Regions from separate parts of the Savagea faecisuis genome, predicted to be linked through region 2. Evidence: riboswitches for the same ligand, from Rfam matches in the RefSeq annotation. Region 2 holds a riboswitch; the other holds the start of a gene.
What was found. Region 2 has a riboswitch for S-adenosylmethionine ahead of ACFQ0V_RS07085 (hypothetical protein). Riboswitches for the same ligand answer to the same signal wherever they lie in the genome.
Positions count from the first base shown of each region.

Region 1: linked by a shared signal. The riboswitch ahead of ACFQ0V_RS08070 (carboxymuconolactone decarboxylase family protein) and the one ahead of ACFQ0V_RS07085 (hypothetical protein) in region 2 are both predicted to bind S-adenosylmethionine.

Region 1 is NZ_JBHTJF010000025.1:101-8,004, forward strand. It holds gene hpaE (5-carboxymethyl-2-hydroxymuconate semialdehyde dehydrogenase) at 7-1,503, shown strand; tRNA gene ACFQ0V_RS08065 (tRNA-Arg) at 1,630-1,701, shown strand; SAM riboswitch class I at 1,949-2,053, shown strand; gene ACFQ0V_RS08070 (carboxymuconolactone decarboxylase family protein) at 2,216-2,869, shown strand; SAM riboswitch class I at 2,870-2,969, shown strand; gene ACFQ0V_RS08075 (LLM class flavin-dependent oxidoreductase) at 3,013-4,410, shown strand; gene ACFQ0V_RS08080 (acyl-CoA dehydrogenase family protein) at 4,423-5,544, shown strand; gene ACFQ0V_RS08085 (HdeD family acid-resistance protein) at 5,702-6,244, shown strand; gene ACFQ0V_RS08090 (LemA family protein) at 6,261-6,839, shown strand; gene ACFQ0V_RS08095 (TPM domain-containing protein) at 6,839-7,639, shown strand; gene ACFQ0V_RS08100 (glutaredoxin family protein) at 7,633-7,872, shown strand.
Region 2 is NZ_JBHTJF010000022.1:457,179-465,082, forward strand. It holds gene lepA (translation elongation factor 4) at 1-1,750, shown strand, start outside; SAM riboswitch class I at 1,934-2,036, shown strand; gene ACFQ0V_RS07085 (hypothetical protein) at 2,095-2,352, shown strand; gene ACFQ0V_RS07090 (hypothetical protein) at 2,349-2,762, opposite strand; gene ACFQ0V_RS07095 (hypothetical protein) at 2,875-3,396, shown strand; gene hemW (radical SAM family heme chaperone HemW) at 3,493-4,623, shown strand; gene hrcA (heat-inducible transcriptional repressor HrcA) at 4,714-5,760, shown strand; gene grpE (nucleotide exchange factor GrpE) at 5,774-6,364, shown strand; gene dnaK (molecular chaperone DnaK) at 6,408-7,904, shown strand, end outside.

The DNA.
Region 1 (7,904 bases), on a different contig from region 2:
GGTTTCATGTCTAAAGAAGCATTGAAACACGAAAAACAAGAAGATATTCAACTTTATATCAACGGGGAATTCGTTGATAGCGTAAGCGGTAAAACATTCGAAAACTTCAACCCATTCACGAACGAACAAGTGAACGTTGTAGCAGAAGGGGATAAAGCAGATATCGAAAAGGCAGTAGCAGCAGCACGCGAAGCTTTCGATAACGGTCCTTGGAGAACGATGAAATTAAAAGAACGTATGAAATACATCTACAAAATCGCTGACTTGATCGACGAAGAAGTAGAGCGTATCGCATATTTAGAATCACTCGACACAGGTCTTCCAATTAGCCAGACGACAAACATGGTTGCACGTGCATCAGAAAACTTCCGTTTCTACGCACGTATGGTAGAAGCTCGTCTCGTAGGCGAAGCGTACCAAGTCGATGATGAGTTCATCAACTATACATTAAATACACCAGTCGGCGTAGCAGGTTTAATTACACCTTGGAACGCACCATTCATGTTAGAAACATGGAAAGTTGCGCCAGCACTTGCGACAGGTAACACAGTTGTTTTAAAACCAGCTGAGTTCTCACCACTTTCAGCGAACTTACTCGCAGAAGTAATCGATCGTTCAGGTATTCCAGCAGGTGTGTTCAACGTTGTTCACGGTTTCGGTGAAACAGCAGGTGACGCACTCGTTAAGCACCCTGATGTACAATTAATTTCATTCACAGGTGAAACGACGACAGGTTCAACAATTATTAAAAACAGTGCGGATACGTTAAAAGCAGTTTCAATGGAACTCGGTGGTAAATCACCAATTATCGTATTTGACGATGCGGACTTCGATCGTGCATTAGACGCATGTATTTGGGGAATCTTCTCGTTCAACGGTGAGCGTTGTACAGCGAACTCACGTCTCTTCTTACAAGAAGGCATTAAAGATCGCTTCATCGAAGCATTGAAAGAGCGTGTTCTTAACATTAACTTAGGTAACCCACTTGACTACAACACACAAGTCGGTCCATTAATTCATAAAGAGCACTACGATAAAGTAGTAAGCTACTTACAAATTGCAAAAGAAGAAGGCTGTGAAGTATTCACATCTGAAATCTCTGAAGAGAACAAAAAAGGTAACTTCGTTGCGCCAACATTATTGTTAAATGCGACGAACGATATGCGCGTAGCACAAGAAGAAATCTTCGGCCCAGTTATGGCTGTGATGACATTCAAAGACGAAGAAGAAGCAGTGCGTCTTGCGAATGATATCGCATACGGTTTAGCAGGTTACGTTTGGACGAACGACGGCAAGCGTGGACACCGTGTAGCACACGCTTTAGAAGCAGGTATGATTTGGGTGAACGCTCAAAACGTACGTGACTTACGTACTCCATTCGGCGGAAGTAAAGATTCAGGTATCGGCCGCGAAGGTGGACACTACGGATTCGGCTTCTACACAGAGCAGAAGATCGTACACGTTGCAATCGGCAACCACCGAATTCCACAGTTCGGTAAGTAAGTTTTATTCCTCCATAATCAAGTAAATTTAAATATTTGAACGAGTGAGTCGGACGGGACTCGCTCGTTCCTTTTTTTGAATGGGCATTGCGAAATACCTTTCATTTCGCTATAATAGTAAAAGTCTGTCCCTATAGTGTAATGGATAACACGCAAGATTCCGGTTCTTGAAATCCGGGTTCGACTCCTGGTAGGGGCGTAATCAATAACGACAAGAAATCTAAAATGAGCATCCGTCATTTTAGATTTTTTTAGTTTGAAGTACTTTATCTATCTAAGAGAAGATCAAGCTCAAAATATAGTCCGTTGTTTCTCCTATCGCTAGCGAGTTGGAACCCTGTGAAAATACTCTCGAAACGAAATATTCAGAAAAGTTAATAAAAAGTGTTGACTTTCAAAAAAGCATCTTGTATAGTTATATTTAAGCTTTTCAACTACATAGTTTTTCCTTATCCAGAGCAGGGGAGGAATCTGGTCCTACGATCCTGCGGCAACCAGTACGAGAGTACAATGGTGCCAATTCCAGCAAGCATATGCTTGAAAGATGAGGAAGAGAACGAACGATGAATTCAGTCATTCTAACCTCTTCCTACTGGGAGAGGTTTTTCTTTATTTAAAAGAGAGACGGAAATCATCGTTTTCACTTTCTTCTAAACATAGTAAACCTATAGGAATTAACTAATATAAGAAAAGCAAAAAAGGAGAGAGTAAATATGACAACATTATACGCAAAAGAAGGCATTCAACAATTAGGACAATTAGCGAAATTAGCACAACAACCGAATAAAGCATTCGGTGCATGGAACCAAGCAGTATTCCAAGAAGGTGCATTATCGACGAAATTAAAAGAAATCATTGCAGTAGCGAGTGCGACGACGACAGGATGCGCATACTGCATCGATATCCATACAGGCGCAGCGAAAAAAGCAGGTGCAACGAAAGAAGAATTAGCGGAGGCAATCTTAGTTGCGAGCGCATTGAAAGCGGGAAGTGCATTTGCGCATGCGGCGAACGCATTCCGTTCATACGATGGAGAAGAAGGAGACACATTGTATAAAAAAGAATACTTCAGCAAAACGAATGAATTTGGCAAACTCGCACCAGATGCATTGAAAACATTCGTCGCGTTTTCGAACGAAGCGGTAGCGGAAGGTGTCCTTTCTGTAAAAGAAAAAGAATTGATTGCGGTAGCGATCGCACACATTACAGCTTGTGCTTATTGCATCGATATTCATACGAACGGGGCGAAAAAAGCAGGCGTGACGAAAGAAGAATTAGCGGAAGCGATTTTCGTAGCGAGCGCTTTAAATGCAGGGAGTGCATACGCTCACAGCATTAACGCATTAAATACTTACGACGCAAAATAAACCTTATGAAGAACGAAGGGAAGGAACGGGCCTGATGAACTTCTCGCAACCGGCATTCGCACGGTGCGCCATCCCGCAAGCATCGCTTGATAGATAAGGGAGAGTGACTTTCATTCTCCACCTACAATGAGGAGGAAGAAAACATGACTAAAAAACAAATTCATTTAAACGGTTTCGCACAACATACGGTATCACCACACGCAATTGGACTTTGGAAACATCCGGATCACCAAGGAAGTACACACGCTTCGACAGATTACTGGGTAAAGCTTGCGCAAACATTGGAAAAAGGAAAGTTTGACGCATTGTTTTTAGCGGATGTGACAGGCGTGTACGACGTCTACGAAGGAAGCAACCGCGCAGCGCTCGAACAAGCGGTACAGTTCCCAGCACACGATCCATTTTTAATCATTTCGGCAATGGCTCATGCGACGGAACGACTCGGGTTTGCGTTGACAGGTTCAGCGACATACATTCCACCGTATAAATTAGCTCGCCAATATTCGACACTCGACCATTTAACGAATGGCCGCATCGGATGGAATATCGTCACATCTTATTTAGAAAGTGAAGCGATCAACTTAGGTTTAGACGGCATGATTCCACATGATGAGCGTTACGACCGTGCAGAAGAATATTTAGATGTCGTGTACAAATTGTGGGAGAAAAGTTGGGAAGAAGGCGCACTCTTAAACGATCCAGAAGCGAATAAATATATCGATTCAACGAAAGTACACCCGATCAATCACGAAGGAAAATACTTTAAAGTACCAGGTGTCCATTTAGTAGAACCTTCTTTACAACGCACACCGGTATTATTCCAAGCAGGAGCGTCTGACCGAGGAACGTCATTTGCGGCAAAACATGCGGAAGGCATTTTCACGAATACGCAAAATCAAAAAAATGCGACAGCCGAATTGCGTGAATTTATCCGTCAATTAGAACCGAAACTTCAAAAATACGGCCGCACACGTCAAGATGTGAAAATTATACCAGCTGTCGTAACAGTCGTTGGAGGAACGGAAGAAGAGGCGCAGAAAAAATTCCAAGAACTTCGCAGTTATGTCGATTACGACGGGGCAGCAGCTCTTTTATCCGGTCACTCAGGCATCGACTTCTCAAAATTCGATCCCGATAGCTACGTTGAAAATATTGAAACGAATGCGATTCAAAGTCGCTTAAACAACTATACGTCGACCGATCCGAATCATAAATGGACGATTCGAGAAGCGATTCAATATCACGGTTTCTCATTAGGTTCAGAAGTGATTGTCGGTACACCGGAACAAATCGCCGCTCGTTTAGAAGAGATTTCAGTAGAAGGCGATGCGGACGGCTTTAACATTCGTCAAACGGTGAATCCGTCTACTTTAGAAGATTTTGTCGAAACGGTCGTGCCAGAATTGCAGAAGCGTGGCATTTATCGTACAGATTACGAAGGGGAAACATTGCGTGAACATTACTACGGTAAAGGGCAACAACGTTTACAAAACAATCACTACGGCCATAGCGTGCAATTAGAAAAAGAAGCACTCGTGTAAGGAGGAAGCGACATGACGACAACGACAGTAACGTTACAAGAAGAACTACTTCAATTTGTCCCAATATTTCGTGAACGAGCAAAAAAAGATACTGTGTTCGGTCAATTTCCGAAAGAAAACATTCAAAACTTGATCGATGCTGGTTATACGAAGTCTCCTCTATGTACTACAGATGGAGGGCAAGGCTTAACAGCAAGTGAACTCGTTCATTACCAGCAAATTGTCGCTTCAGGAGATGGCCCGACAGCGGTCGCAATCGGTTGGCATGTGAGCACATTGTATGCGATTTTACGTGATACAACATGGCCAGAAAAGACGAAGCGATATGTAATCGAAGAAGTGAAAAAAGGAGCGCTCCTCAACTACGTCTTATCGGAAAGAGGAGCGGGTAGTCCGACCCGCAATGCTGGTCCACAAACGACAGCGAAAAAAGTAGAAGGGGGCTATCTCATTAACGGTCATAAATCGTTCGCAACATTAGCACCAGCTCTTGATCTCTTTATTATTAGTGCGAACTGTGAAGGTGAAGAAGCGCTCTTCGTCGTACCGAATTCTGAAAGCATCACAATCGATACATCTGCTTGGGATAGTGTAGCGATGAGAGGAACGGCGAGTAGCGATGTATATTTAAAAGATGTTTTCGTAGAAGATCATCATTTCATTAAATATGTCAATATCGCACATGCGGTGCGCAATTCACCAGCGAGTTTATTACATATTCCCGCATGTTATATCGGTATTGCGCAAGCAGCGAGAGATGAAGCGTTCGCCTTCGCTCGCGCGTACGTTCCGAGAGGACGAGAAACAGCGATCATCGATGCGGCACATATTCAACAGAAGCTCGGTGAAATCGAATGGCGTTTAGCGACAGCGACGAGCCATCTCGCATACGGCGCGCTACTATTTGACGAAGAACGCTCTTTTGAAGAAGTGAGACGTATTTTATCAAGTGCGAAAATTACAGCGACACATTATGCGATTGAAGTCGTCGATCTCGCGATGCGCATCGTCGGGGCGAGCGGATTATCTGAAAAAAGTATTTTATATCGCTATTATTTACATGTGCGCGCAGGACTGCACAATCCGCCGTCAGATGATGAAATTTATACGTATTTAACAGAAACAGCACCGTAAAGAAGAGGTAATCATTTTCTATTTTAGAGGATGATTACCTTTTTTATGTAAAAAGTGATAAACTATATTGGTATATCGAAAAGGAAAAGACGTTTCTTTTCTATTCAAAGTGGGAATAGATTAGGTAGTCTTACAGATGAATGGAAGGAAGAGATGTATGCGAAAATTTTATTCAATTTCCATCTTTTTAATTAGTTTAGCGCTCGTCGCGTTCGGGGTGTGGATCGTCTTCAATCCGACGGTATCATTGCGTGTCTTTACATTATCGATCGGGATTCTTTTACTCATTCACGGAGTAGTCGAAATGATTTCTTTCGTCGAACAACGAAAAATATGGAACATTTCCTTTATCTTTCTCGTAAATGGATTGTTGTCATTCGTCGTCGGTGGAATTACATTGTTCGTTCCTGATTTAGCGGAGCAAACATTCGTGTACATTTTTGCAATTTGGTTACTTTTATCATCGCTCATCCAAATGTACGCGGCATTCTCTTTGCGCGATGTGAGAGGATGGGGTTGGTTACTTGCGGTAGGCGTCATCATTTTCGTCTTTGCGATTGCCTCCTTATTATCAAAAATGACAGTTGCCTTCGTTGTCAGCTTGTCATTTGGTTTGTATTTTATCGTGCAGGGTATTGGATTATTTGTCATTTGGTTATTACTACGTCGCGTAACGCGTCGTACAATTTATCGAGATTAGAAAGGTCGTGGAATGTATGAAAAAGTGGTTAGGTCCTTTAATCGGGATCCTCGTCGTGTTAGGGATAGGTGCGGTTTTATTAATCTCTCCTTACAACAACCTCGTCACATTATCAGAATCTGTCGATAAACATAAAAGTGAAATCGACAACAAATTACAACGCCGTATGGATTTAATTCCGAACTTAGTCGAAACGGTGAAAGGTTATGCATCACATGAAACAGAAGTGATGACGAATATTGCGGACGCTCGTTCTAAAATGGCCGGCGCATCGACAACGGCAGAACAGTTAGAAGCGAACGATGAATTATCGAGCGCGCTTTCTCGCTTACTCGTCGTCGTTGAAAATTATCCAGAATTAAAAAGTGATACACATTTTACGCAGTTAATGGATGAACTCGCAGGAACAGAAAATCGCATTAGTGTGGAACGTGGTAAATATAACGAAGCAGTCCAAGTGTACAACAATAAAGTGCAGCGTTTCCCTTCTAACATTGCGGCGAAAATTTTCGGATTCGAAAAACGTCCGTACTTCGAAGCGCAAAAAGGAGCGGAACAAGCACCGACAGTCGATTTTGGAAACGGAGCTAAGTAATGATGAGACGGTGGTTCGTCATCGTCACACTGCTTACGATTTTCTTTCAAGTTCAACCTGTTCAAGCATTAAATCATCAACAGTACGCTGTGCAAGATCGTAGCGGTGTACTTTCTGCCGAGACGAAACAACAAGTAACAGATTACGCTTTTGCGCTCCAACAAAAAACGGGCGCAGAATTTGCGGTCATCATTCAACCGAATACGGGCGATGATCTCGTCGTCGATTATGCGCATAATACATTTCAACAAATGGGCCTCGGTCAAAAAGGAGAGGACAACGGTGTTCTTTTCGTCATGACGACGGAGGAAAATCCGAACACAGGCGAAGCGAAGCAGTTGCGCTTTGAAATCGGTTACGGATTGGAAGGCGCCTTACCGGATGGAAAGGTCGGGCGCATGTTGGATGAAATTGCAATTCCTTATTTACAACAAGGGGACATTGACGCCGCGATTTTGCAATTGTATAAAGCGGTATACAATGAAATTATGATTGAATACGGATTAGATGGAGAGCAAGTGCTCGTCGACACATTGAATGGTGAGTACGATAGCGAGTCTTCAGACGAAGGCATTTCCATTTGGGTCATCATCGCCATCATCATTATCGTGTTACTCCTTTCCTCCGGTGGCAACAAAGGTGGAAAAGGACCGAGAGGACGTAGCGGAGGCGGAGGCCCGCCGATTTTCTTCCCGACAGGTTTCGGTGGAGGATCAGGAGGTAGCTCAGGCGGCGGTGGCTTCGGTGGATTTGGTGGCGGCGGTTCAAGCGGTGGAGGAGGTGCAGGTCGTTCATGGTAAAATTAACATTATATATTAATGACAATTGCGAGCTTTGTGATGAAGCGATCCAATCGATTGAACTCGTTCGTCAAGATGTCGATTTGTTACTCGATGTCGTGTCGATTGCGAAAGACGATGAACTTCAACGAAAATATATGTTGGAAGTTCCCGTCTTACTCATCGACGGAGAACAAAAGTTTCAAGGGCAAATTACGTACGGAGAACTGCTTGAAACATTGTTAGATGAATAAAAATGAGCGACGGACTGTATAAGTTCGTCGTT
Region 2 (7,904 bases):
GAAATCGACATTAGCGGACCGTATTTTAGAAAAGACGGAAACGCTCACGAATCGTGAAATGAAAACACGTACGCTCGATTCAATGGAATTAGAACAAGAGCGTGGCATTACGATCAAATTGAATGCTGTACAATTATCGTACACGGCAAAAGATGGAGAAGAATACACTTTCCATTTGATTGATACACCAGGACACGTCGATTTTACATATGAAGTGTCACGAAGTTTAGCTGCGTGTGAAGGAGCCATTCTAGTAGTCGACGCGGCGCAAGGGATCGAAGCACAAACGTTGGCGAACGTTTATTTAGCGCTTGATAACGATTTAGAAATTTTGCCCGTCATCAACAAGATTGATTTACCTGCAGCAGACCCGGAGCGCGTGAAGCAAGAAGTGGAAGATGTTATCGGACTTGACGCATCGGAAGCGGTTCTTGCATCAGCGAAAGCAGGCATCGGAATTGAAGATATTTTAGAACAAGTTGTTGAAAAGGTTCCAGCCCCACAAGGCGACCCTGCCGCACCGTTAAAAGGCTTAATTTTCGACTCGCACTATGACCCGTATAAAGGGGTTATCGTATATTTACGAATCATCGACGGAACGGTGAAACCAGGAGATAAAATCCGCATGATGGCGACAGGCAAAGAGTTCGAAGTCGTTGAAACGGGGGTCTTCACACCGCATGCGACAAATCGCGATGAATTGACAGTAGGAGACGTCGGATATTTATCGGCGGCGATCAAAAATGTCGGAGATACACAAGTCGGGGATACTGTCACACATGTTGAAAACCCGACAGAAGAACCGCTAGACGGATACCGTCGTATGAATCCGATGGTCTTCTGTGGACTATATCCGATCGATACGTCAAAATATGTCGATTTGCGTGAAGCGCTAGAAAAATTAGAGTTAAACGACTCAGCATTAGAATATGAAGCGGAAACGTCACAAGCGCTCGGTTTTGGATATCGCTGTGGATTTTTAGGTTTGCTCCATATGGAAATTATTCAAGAGCGTATTGAGCGTGAATTCGGCATCGACCTCATTACGACAGCACCATCTGTTATTTACAATGTTGTCACAACAGACGGCGAACAATTGAAAGTCGATAACCCATCATTCATGCCAGAACAACAAAAAGTAGACTATGTGGAAGAACCATATGTGAAAGCATCGATTATGGTTCCAGAAACGTATGTCGGCGCTGTAATGGAACTTTGCCAACAAAAACGCGGAAACTTCATGACGATGGATTATTTAGATGCAACACGTGTCAACGTCATTTATGAATTACCGCTCGCAGAAATTGTTTACGACTTCTTCGATCAATTGAAATCACAAACGAAAGGGTACGCATCGTTAGACTATGAAATGATCGGATACAAACCTTCTAAACTTGTGAAGATGGATATTTTATTAAACGGGGAAAAAGTCGACGCATTGAGCTTCATCGTACACCGTGACTTCAGCTACGAGCGCGGAAAAGCAATCGTTGAAAAATTGCGCGAACTCATCCCACGTCAACAATTCGAAGTGCCTGTCCAAGCGGCAATCGGACAAAAAATCGTCGCACGCTCGACGATTAAATCCCTCGGTAAAAACGTCTTAGCAAAATGTTACGGTGGTGACATTTCACGTAAGCGTAAATTGTTAGAAAAACAAAAAGAAGGTAAGAAACGAATGAAACAAGTCGGTTCTGTCGAGATCCCTCAAGAAGCATTCATGGCTGTCTTGAAAATGGATGAAGATTAAATCGATGTTCCCCTCCGCATATTGCGTGAGGGGATTTTTTTGTTTGAATTTGTTCCCTCCAGAAAGACATTTTTTTATTTTCAAACAAAAACGCTTTACTATCAATGTTTCTTGTGTTTTGTAGGAAGACTACTCTTGACAAAGTATTCAAACTATTTTAAGATGTAGTTAATTAAATGAAATTCCTTATCAAGAGCAGGGGAGGAACTGGTCCTACGATCCTGCGGCAACCACCTATGAAAGGGAACGGTGCTAATTCCAGCAAGCTTAGCTTGAGAGATGAGGAAGAGTGCGCTGAAATACTATCAACCTCTCTTCCTACAACGGAAAGAGAGGTTTTTACTATGACAACATATGTAGAACAACGAGAAATTGAGACACGAGTAGAAGAAATAGCAGAGCAGGTGGAACTCCTTAAAATTTATTTCGGAGCCTTTCGCACGGATATTTTATACGGTGACCATGCGAGCGCGTTTTGGAAAGCGTGGCAAACGCAAAAAGATGAATGGTTGGAAGTCGAGTTAGACGACGGTCAAATCCATTATTATAAACGCTCGACGATTCAACGTGTCGATTGTTTCGGTGCTGTAGCGAATGATTAAGTCGACACAATCACGTAAAGCCGACGTTCTTCTTTTTTATAAAGCGCGATCAAATGCTCATACCGGTCGTGTTGCAAATGTTCATACACATCGCCTACTTCCGCTTCGATCGTAAAGAACGTAGGAATTTGTGTTAAAACGGCATCGATATGAAAATTTGCATCTGTCACACCTTCCGCATCTAGCGTAGAAAATAAGGACGGAAACGAAACGTCTTCGTCATACGAGTAGACAGCGATTATTTGAAAGGGCGCTTTTTCGAAATGAACGATTTGCTCGGTCGTATAATTTTTAGGTAAATGGACATTGAAGCGCCTCTCGTATTCTGGGAATGGAGAACGCGTCGTATTGAAATAAAATAGCAGTCCAATCAATGTTAAAACAGTAAGTAATCCTATACTTTTTTTCAAGGAACATACTCCTTTCAATCGATGATGTTCGTTAAGTTGTGAACTGAATTTCGTACACTTTTCACATTTCTCCTTTAAGATTCGTGTAATTGAACAATATTGGAGGAGTTGGATGAGAAAACGATTATTCGTGCTCTGTTTTGTAGCACTATTGACATTAGTAGGCTGTTCAAATGAATCGGCTTCAGAAGAAAGTGTAGACGTCGAACCAATTACGACGATCGAGCAATACAATCGCATGACTGAACAACAACTCGTCGATGCATTAGGAGAACCATTACAGAAAGAAGAGGTCGCTTGGACGACACCTTCGAACGGTCAACAAATTACATTGCATCAATGGAATTACGAATTAGATACGATTCCGGTGACTTTTTTCATCGTGGATGATGAAGTCGTTCGTTTAAACTATTATATCGCACAATGGGACGAAACATTACAAGCAAATGATGCGGAACAACTTATGGCGTATTTATCAGTTGAGCCAGAAGGAGAAGAATACCGCATCCGTGTTGATAATGAAAAAAATATGCAAATCGCATGGCCAAAGCCAACGATTGACGAAATTTATGCAAAACATCAACGTGGTGACATTCAAGAGATTCGAATTACGTACGATATGACACCATTTTAATTTGTACAAATATTAAAAATCGACTACAATTAAAGAACGAAATGTGAAAAGAGGGCGCTTCTTGCCCTCTTTTTTGCATGGATTGGAGGGATGGACATGAGAGGATTGTATATTCATATCCCATTTTGTCATCAAATTTGTTTTTATTGTGATTTTAATAAAGTATTTTATGCGAACCAACCGGTCGATGCATATATTGAAGCGCTCGGTGTAGAATTGCAGCAATATGCGAAGTATGCGGGGGAACTCGAGACGGTATTTATCGGAGGAGGAACGCCTACCGCTTTAACGGTTGAACAATTGGACCGGCTACTCACATTGATTGAGCGTGTCGTCGATCCAAAGACGTTGCGCGAATATACGATTGAAGCGAATCCGGATGAATTGACGCGTGAAAAATTACAATTATTATACGCGCGTGGTGTGCATCGTTTAAGTATCGGTGTGCAAAGTTTCAACGATGAATTATTGAAAAAAATCGGCCGGACACATAGCGCACATCACGTGGAAGAAGTGATTCAAACAGCGCGCGAAGTCGGTTTTGAAAACATAAGTATCGATTTAATTTATGCGCTGCCTGAACAGACGATGGACGACTGGAAAGAAACGGTTCGACGCGCTCTCGCCTTAGATCTTCCGCATTATTCTGCCTACAGCTTAATCATTGAACCGAAAACTCGTTTTTACAATTTAAAAAATAATGATCAATTAAAACTCGTCGATGCTTCAGTAGAAGGAGAAATGTTTACGTATGTGATGGAACAAATGGAGCGTGCCGGACGTATACAATATGAAGTGAGCAATTTCGCGCGTCCTGGAGCGGAATCGATTCACAATTTAATTTATTGGGAAAATGACGAATATGGAGGAGTCGGAGCGGGAGCGCATGGTTATCTCGACGGGGAACGCTATTCAAATATTGGACCGCTCACTCATTATTTAAAAGCGGTGGAAGCGGGAGAACGTCCTGTAAAAGATACGCATCAAGTAACTTTAGAGGAGCGTATGGAAGAAGAAATGTTTCTCGGTTTGCGTACGAGAAAAGGTGTCTCTTCTACACACTTCGAAAAGAAGTTCGGACAATCTTTACAAACGATTTACGGTTCTGTGCTCCAATTATTAATAGAAGATGGGTATATCGTCTATGAAGCAGAACATTATCGATTGACCGAAAAAGGTTTGTATAACGGAAATGATGTATTTGAACAGTTTTTACTCATGGAGTGAGCCTAATCGTTGACAGTCCTATATAGATTTGATAAATTAGAGTTAGTGTTAGCACTCTAACGAATCGAGTGCTAAAGGGAGTGATGAGCAATGTTGACAAATCGACAATTGTTAATTTTACAACTGACGGTGAATGATTTTATTGAATCAGCTCAACCTGTAGGCTCAAGGCAACTATCCAAAAAGCCAGAAGCTCCATTTAGTCCCGCGACCATTCGCAATGAAATGGCAGACTTAGAGGAATTGGGATTTTTAGAGAAGACACATACATCTTCTGGCCGAATCCCATCTGAAAAGGGGTATCGTTATTATGTCGATCACTTATTGAAGCCGGTAAAGCTCAATCGAGAAGATCAACATTACGTGCGCTCCGTCTTTGAAGAGACATTTAATGAATCGGAAGAATTAATTCGCAAATCAGCAACAATTTTATCGGAGTTGACGAATTATACTTCAGTTTTACTCGGACCAGACACATCTGCGCACACGATAAAGCAATTTGCGATCGTTCCTTTAAATGAGAGCAAAGCAGTGGCGATTATCGTAACAGATACTGGACAAGTGGAAAATCGTCTCTTTGACGTGCCGGTACATTTGCATGTAAACGATATTGAGAAGATGGTCAATATTTTAAACGATCGTCTCATCGGTACTCCGTTAAGTCAATTGCAGGCGAAACTCGCGACGGAAGTGTACACTTTACTTCGTGAACACATTCAAGAGGCTGATTCACTATTTCGTTCATTGAACCAGGCGATGGCGATTGAACAAGAAGAGCGATTGTTTTTCGCAGGTAAAATGAACATGATGAAACAACCTGAATTTCATGATTTAAACAAAGTGGAACTACTATTCAATTTAATGGATCAAAAGACACCCGCCGGAATTTTCTTTGATGACAAAGTGAATTTACCAGGTGTGCAAGTGCGAATCGGTTCCGAAAACGCGCACGATGCGATGGAAGATTGCAGCTTAATTAGCGCGACGTATGGAATTGGCGAAGCATTTGCAGGATCGATTGCGATTATCGGTCCGAAAAGAATGGATTACGGTCGGGTTATCTCTGTATTAGATGCAATGAGTATTTATTTATCAGAGCGTTTAACAGAGTTTGAACCGAATCGAAAAGAGTCGTAAGGAGGAGAATGACGTGCCAGAGAAAGAACAAGAGCAGGAGCTCGAAGAAGTAACGGCAGAACAAGAAGAAGCTCTTGAAGAAGAACAACTTGATGAGCAATTAGAAGAGTCGCAAGAAGAAGAAAAAGTTGAAGAAGTTGAAGAAGTTGAAGAGGTGGATGAAGTAACCGCTCTTGAACAACAACTCGCAGAAGAACAAAACAAATATTTACGTTTGCTTGCAGACTTTGATAATTATCGACGTCGTCAAACGCAAGAAGCTGAAAATATGCGCAAATACCGTGCGCAATCAGTTATTTCAGACTTGTTAGCGGTCATCGACAACTTCGACCGAGCATTGGCAACGACGGTTGAATCACCGGATGCGATTTCTTTAAAAGAAGGAGTCGAGATGGTTCAACGTACGTTGATGGAAGCCCTCGTCAAAGAAGGACTTGAGGTAATTGAAGCAACTGATCAACCATTTGACCCGAACATTCATCAAGCGGTGATGACAGGGGCAGATAGTGAAAAAGAATCAGGAATTGTCTTACAAGAGCTTCAAAAAGGGTATATGTTAAACGGTCGCGTCATTCGACCAGCAATGGTACAAGTGAACGAATAAATAGAATGTTTAAATAACGAAAACCTTTAGGAGGAATTTTATTATGTCTAAAATTATCGGAATTGACTTAGGAACAACAAACTCAGTAGTATCAGTATTCGAAGGTGGCGAACCTGTCGTCATCCCAACACCAGAAGGAAACCGTACGACAGCTTCAGTCGTAGCGTTCAAAGGCGAAGAGCGTCAAGTTGGCGAAATCGCTAAACGTCAATCGATTACGAACCCGAATACAGTCATGTCTGTAAAACGTCATATGGGTACAGACTACAAAGTAGACATCGACGGCACGAGCTACACACCACAAGAAATTTCGGCGATGATTCTTCAATATATGAAAGGATACGCTGAAGACTACTTAGGTGAAAAAGTAACGAAAGCAGTTATTACAGTACCTGCATACTTTAACGATGCGCAACGTCAAGCGACAAAAGATGCCGGAACGATCGCAGGACTCGAAGTAGAGCGTATCATTAACGAGCCGACTGCAGCAGCACTTGCATACGGACTCGATAAAACAGAAGAAGACCAAACAATTCTCGTCTATGACCTCGGTGGCGGTACGTTTGACGTATCGATCCTCGAACTCGGTGACGGTGTCTTCCAAGTACAAGCGACAGCAGGAGATAACAAACTCGGTGGAGACGACTTTGACGATGTTGTCATCGACTTCTTAGTAGACGAATTCAAAAAAGAAAACGGCGTCGACTTATCACAAGATAAAATGGCGATGCAACGTTTGAAAGATGCAGCTGAAAAAGCGAAAAAAGACTTATCAGGTGTAACGAGCACACAAATTTCATTACCATTCATCTCTCAAGGTGAAGCAGGTCCATTACACTTAGAAACATCATTAACACGTGCGAAATTCGATGAAATGACAGCACATTTAGTTGAGCGTTCAATGGTGCCAACACGTCAAGCGATGGAAGACGCAGGCCTTGACGCATCAGAAATCGACCGCGTTATTTTAGTCGGTGGATCGACACGTATTCCAGCAGTACAAGAAGCAATTAAAAAAGAAACAGGTAAAGAACCATATAAAGGGGTAAACCCTGACGAAGTTGTTGCGATGGGTGCGGCAGTTCAAGGTTCAATCCTTGCAGGAGATACGAAAGATGTCGTCTTACTCGATGTCACACCACTTTCACTCGGAATCGAAACGATGGGTGGCGTATTCACAAAATTAATCGACCGCAACACGACAATTCCAACGTCTAAATCAGAAGTGTTCTCAACAGCGGCAGATAACCAACCAGCTGTAGACATTCACGTATTACAAGGAGAGCGTCCAATGGCGGCGGACAACAAAACACTCGGCCGTTTCCAATTGACAGACATTCCACCAGCACCACGTGGTGTTCCACAAATCGAAGTGACATTCGACATCGATAAAAACGGTATCGTCACTGTTAAAGCGAAAGACTTAGGAACACAGAAAGAGCAAAACATTACAATTGAATCAAGCTCAGGTCTTTCAGATGAGGAAATCGAACAAATGGTGAAAGATGCAGAAGCGAACGCAGAAGCGGATGAGAAGCGT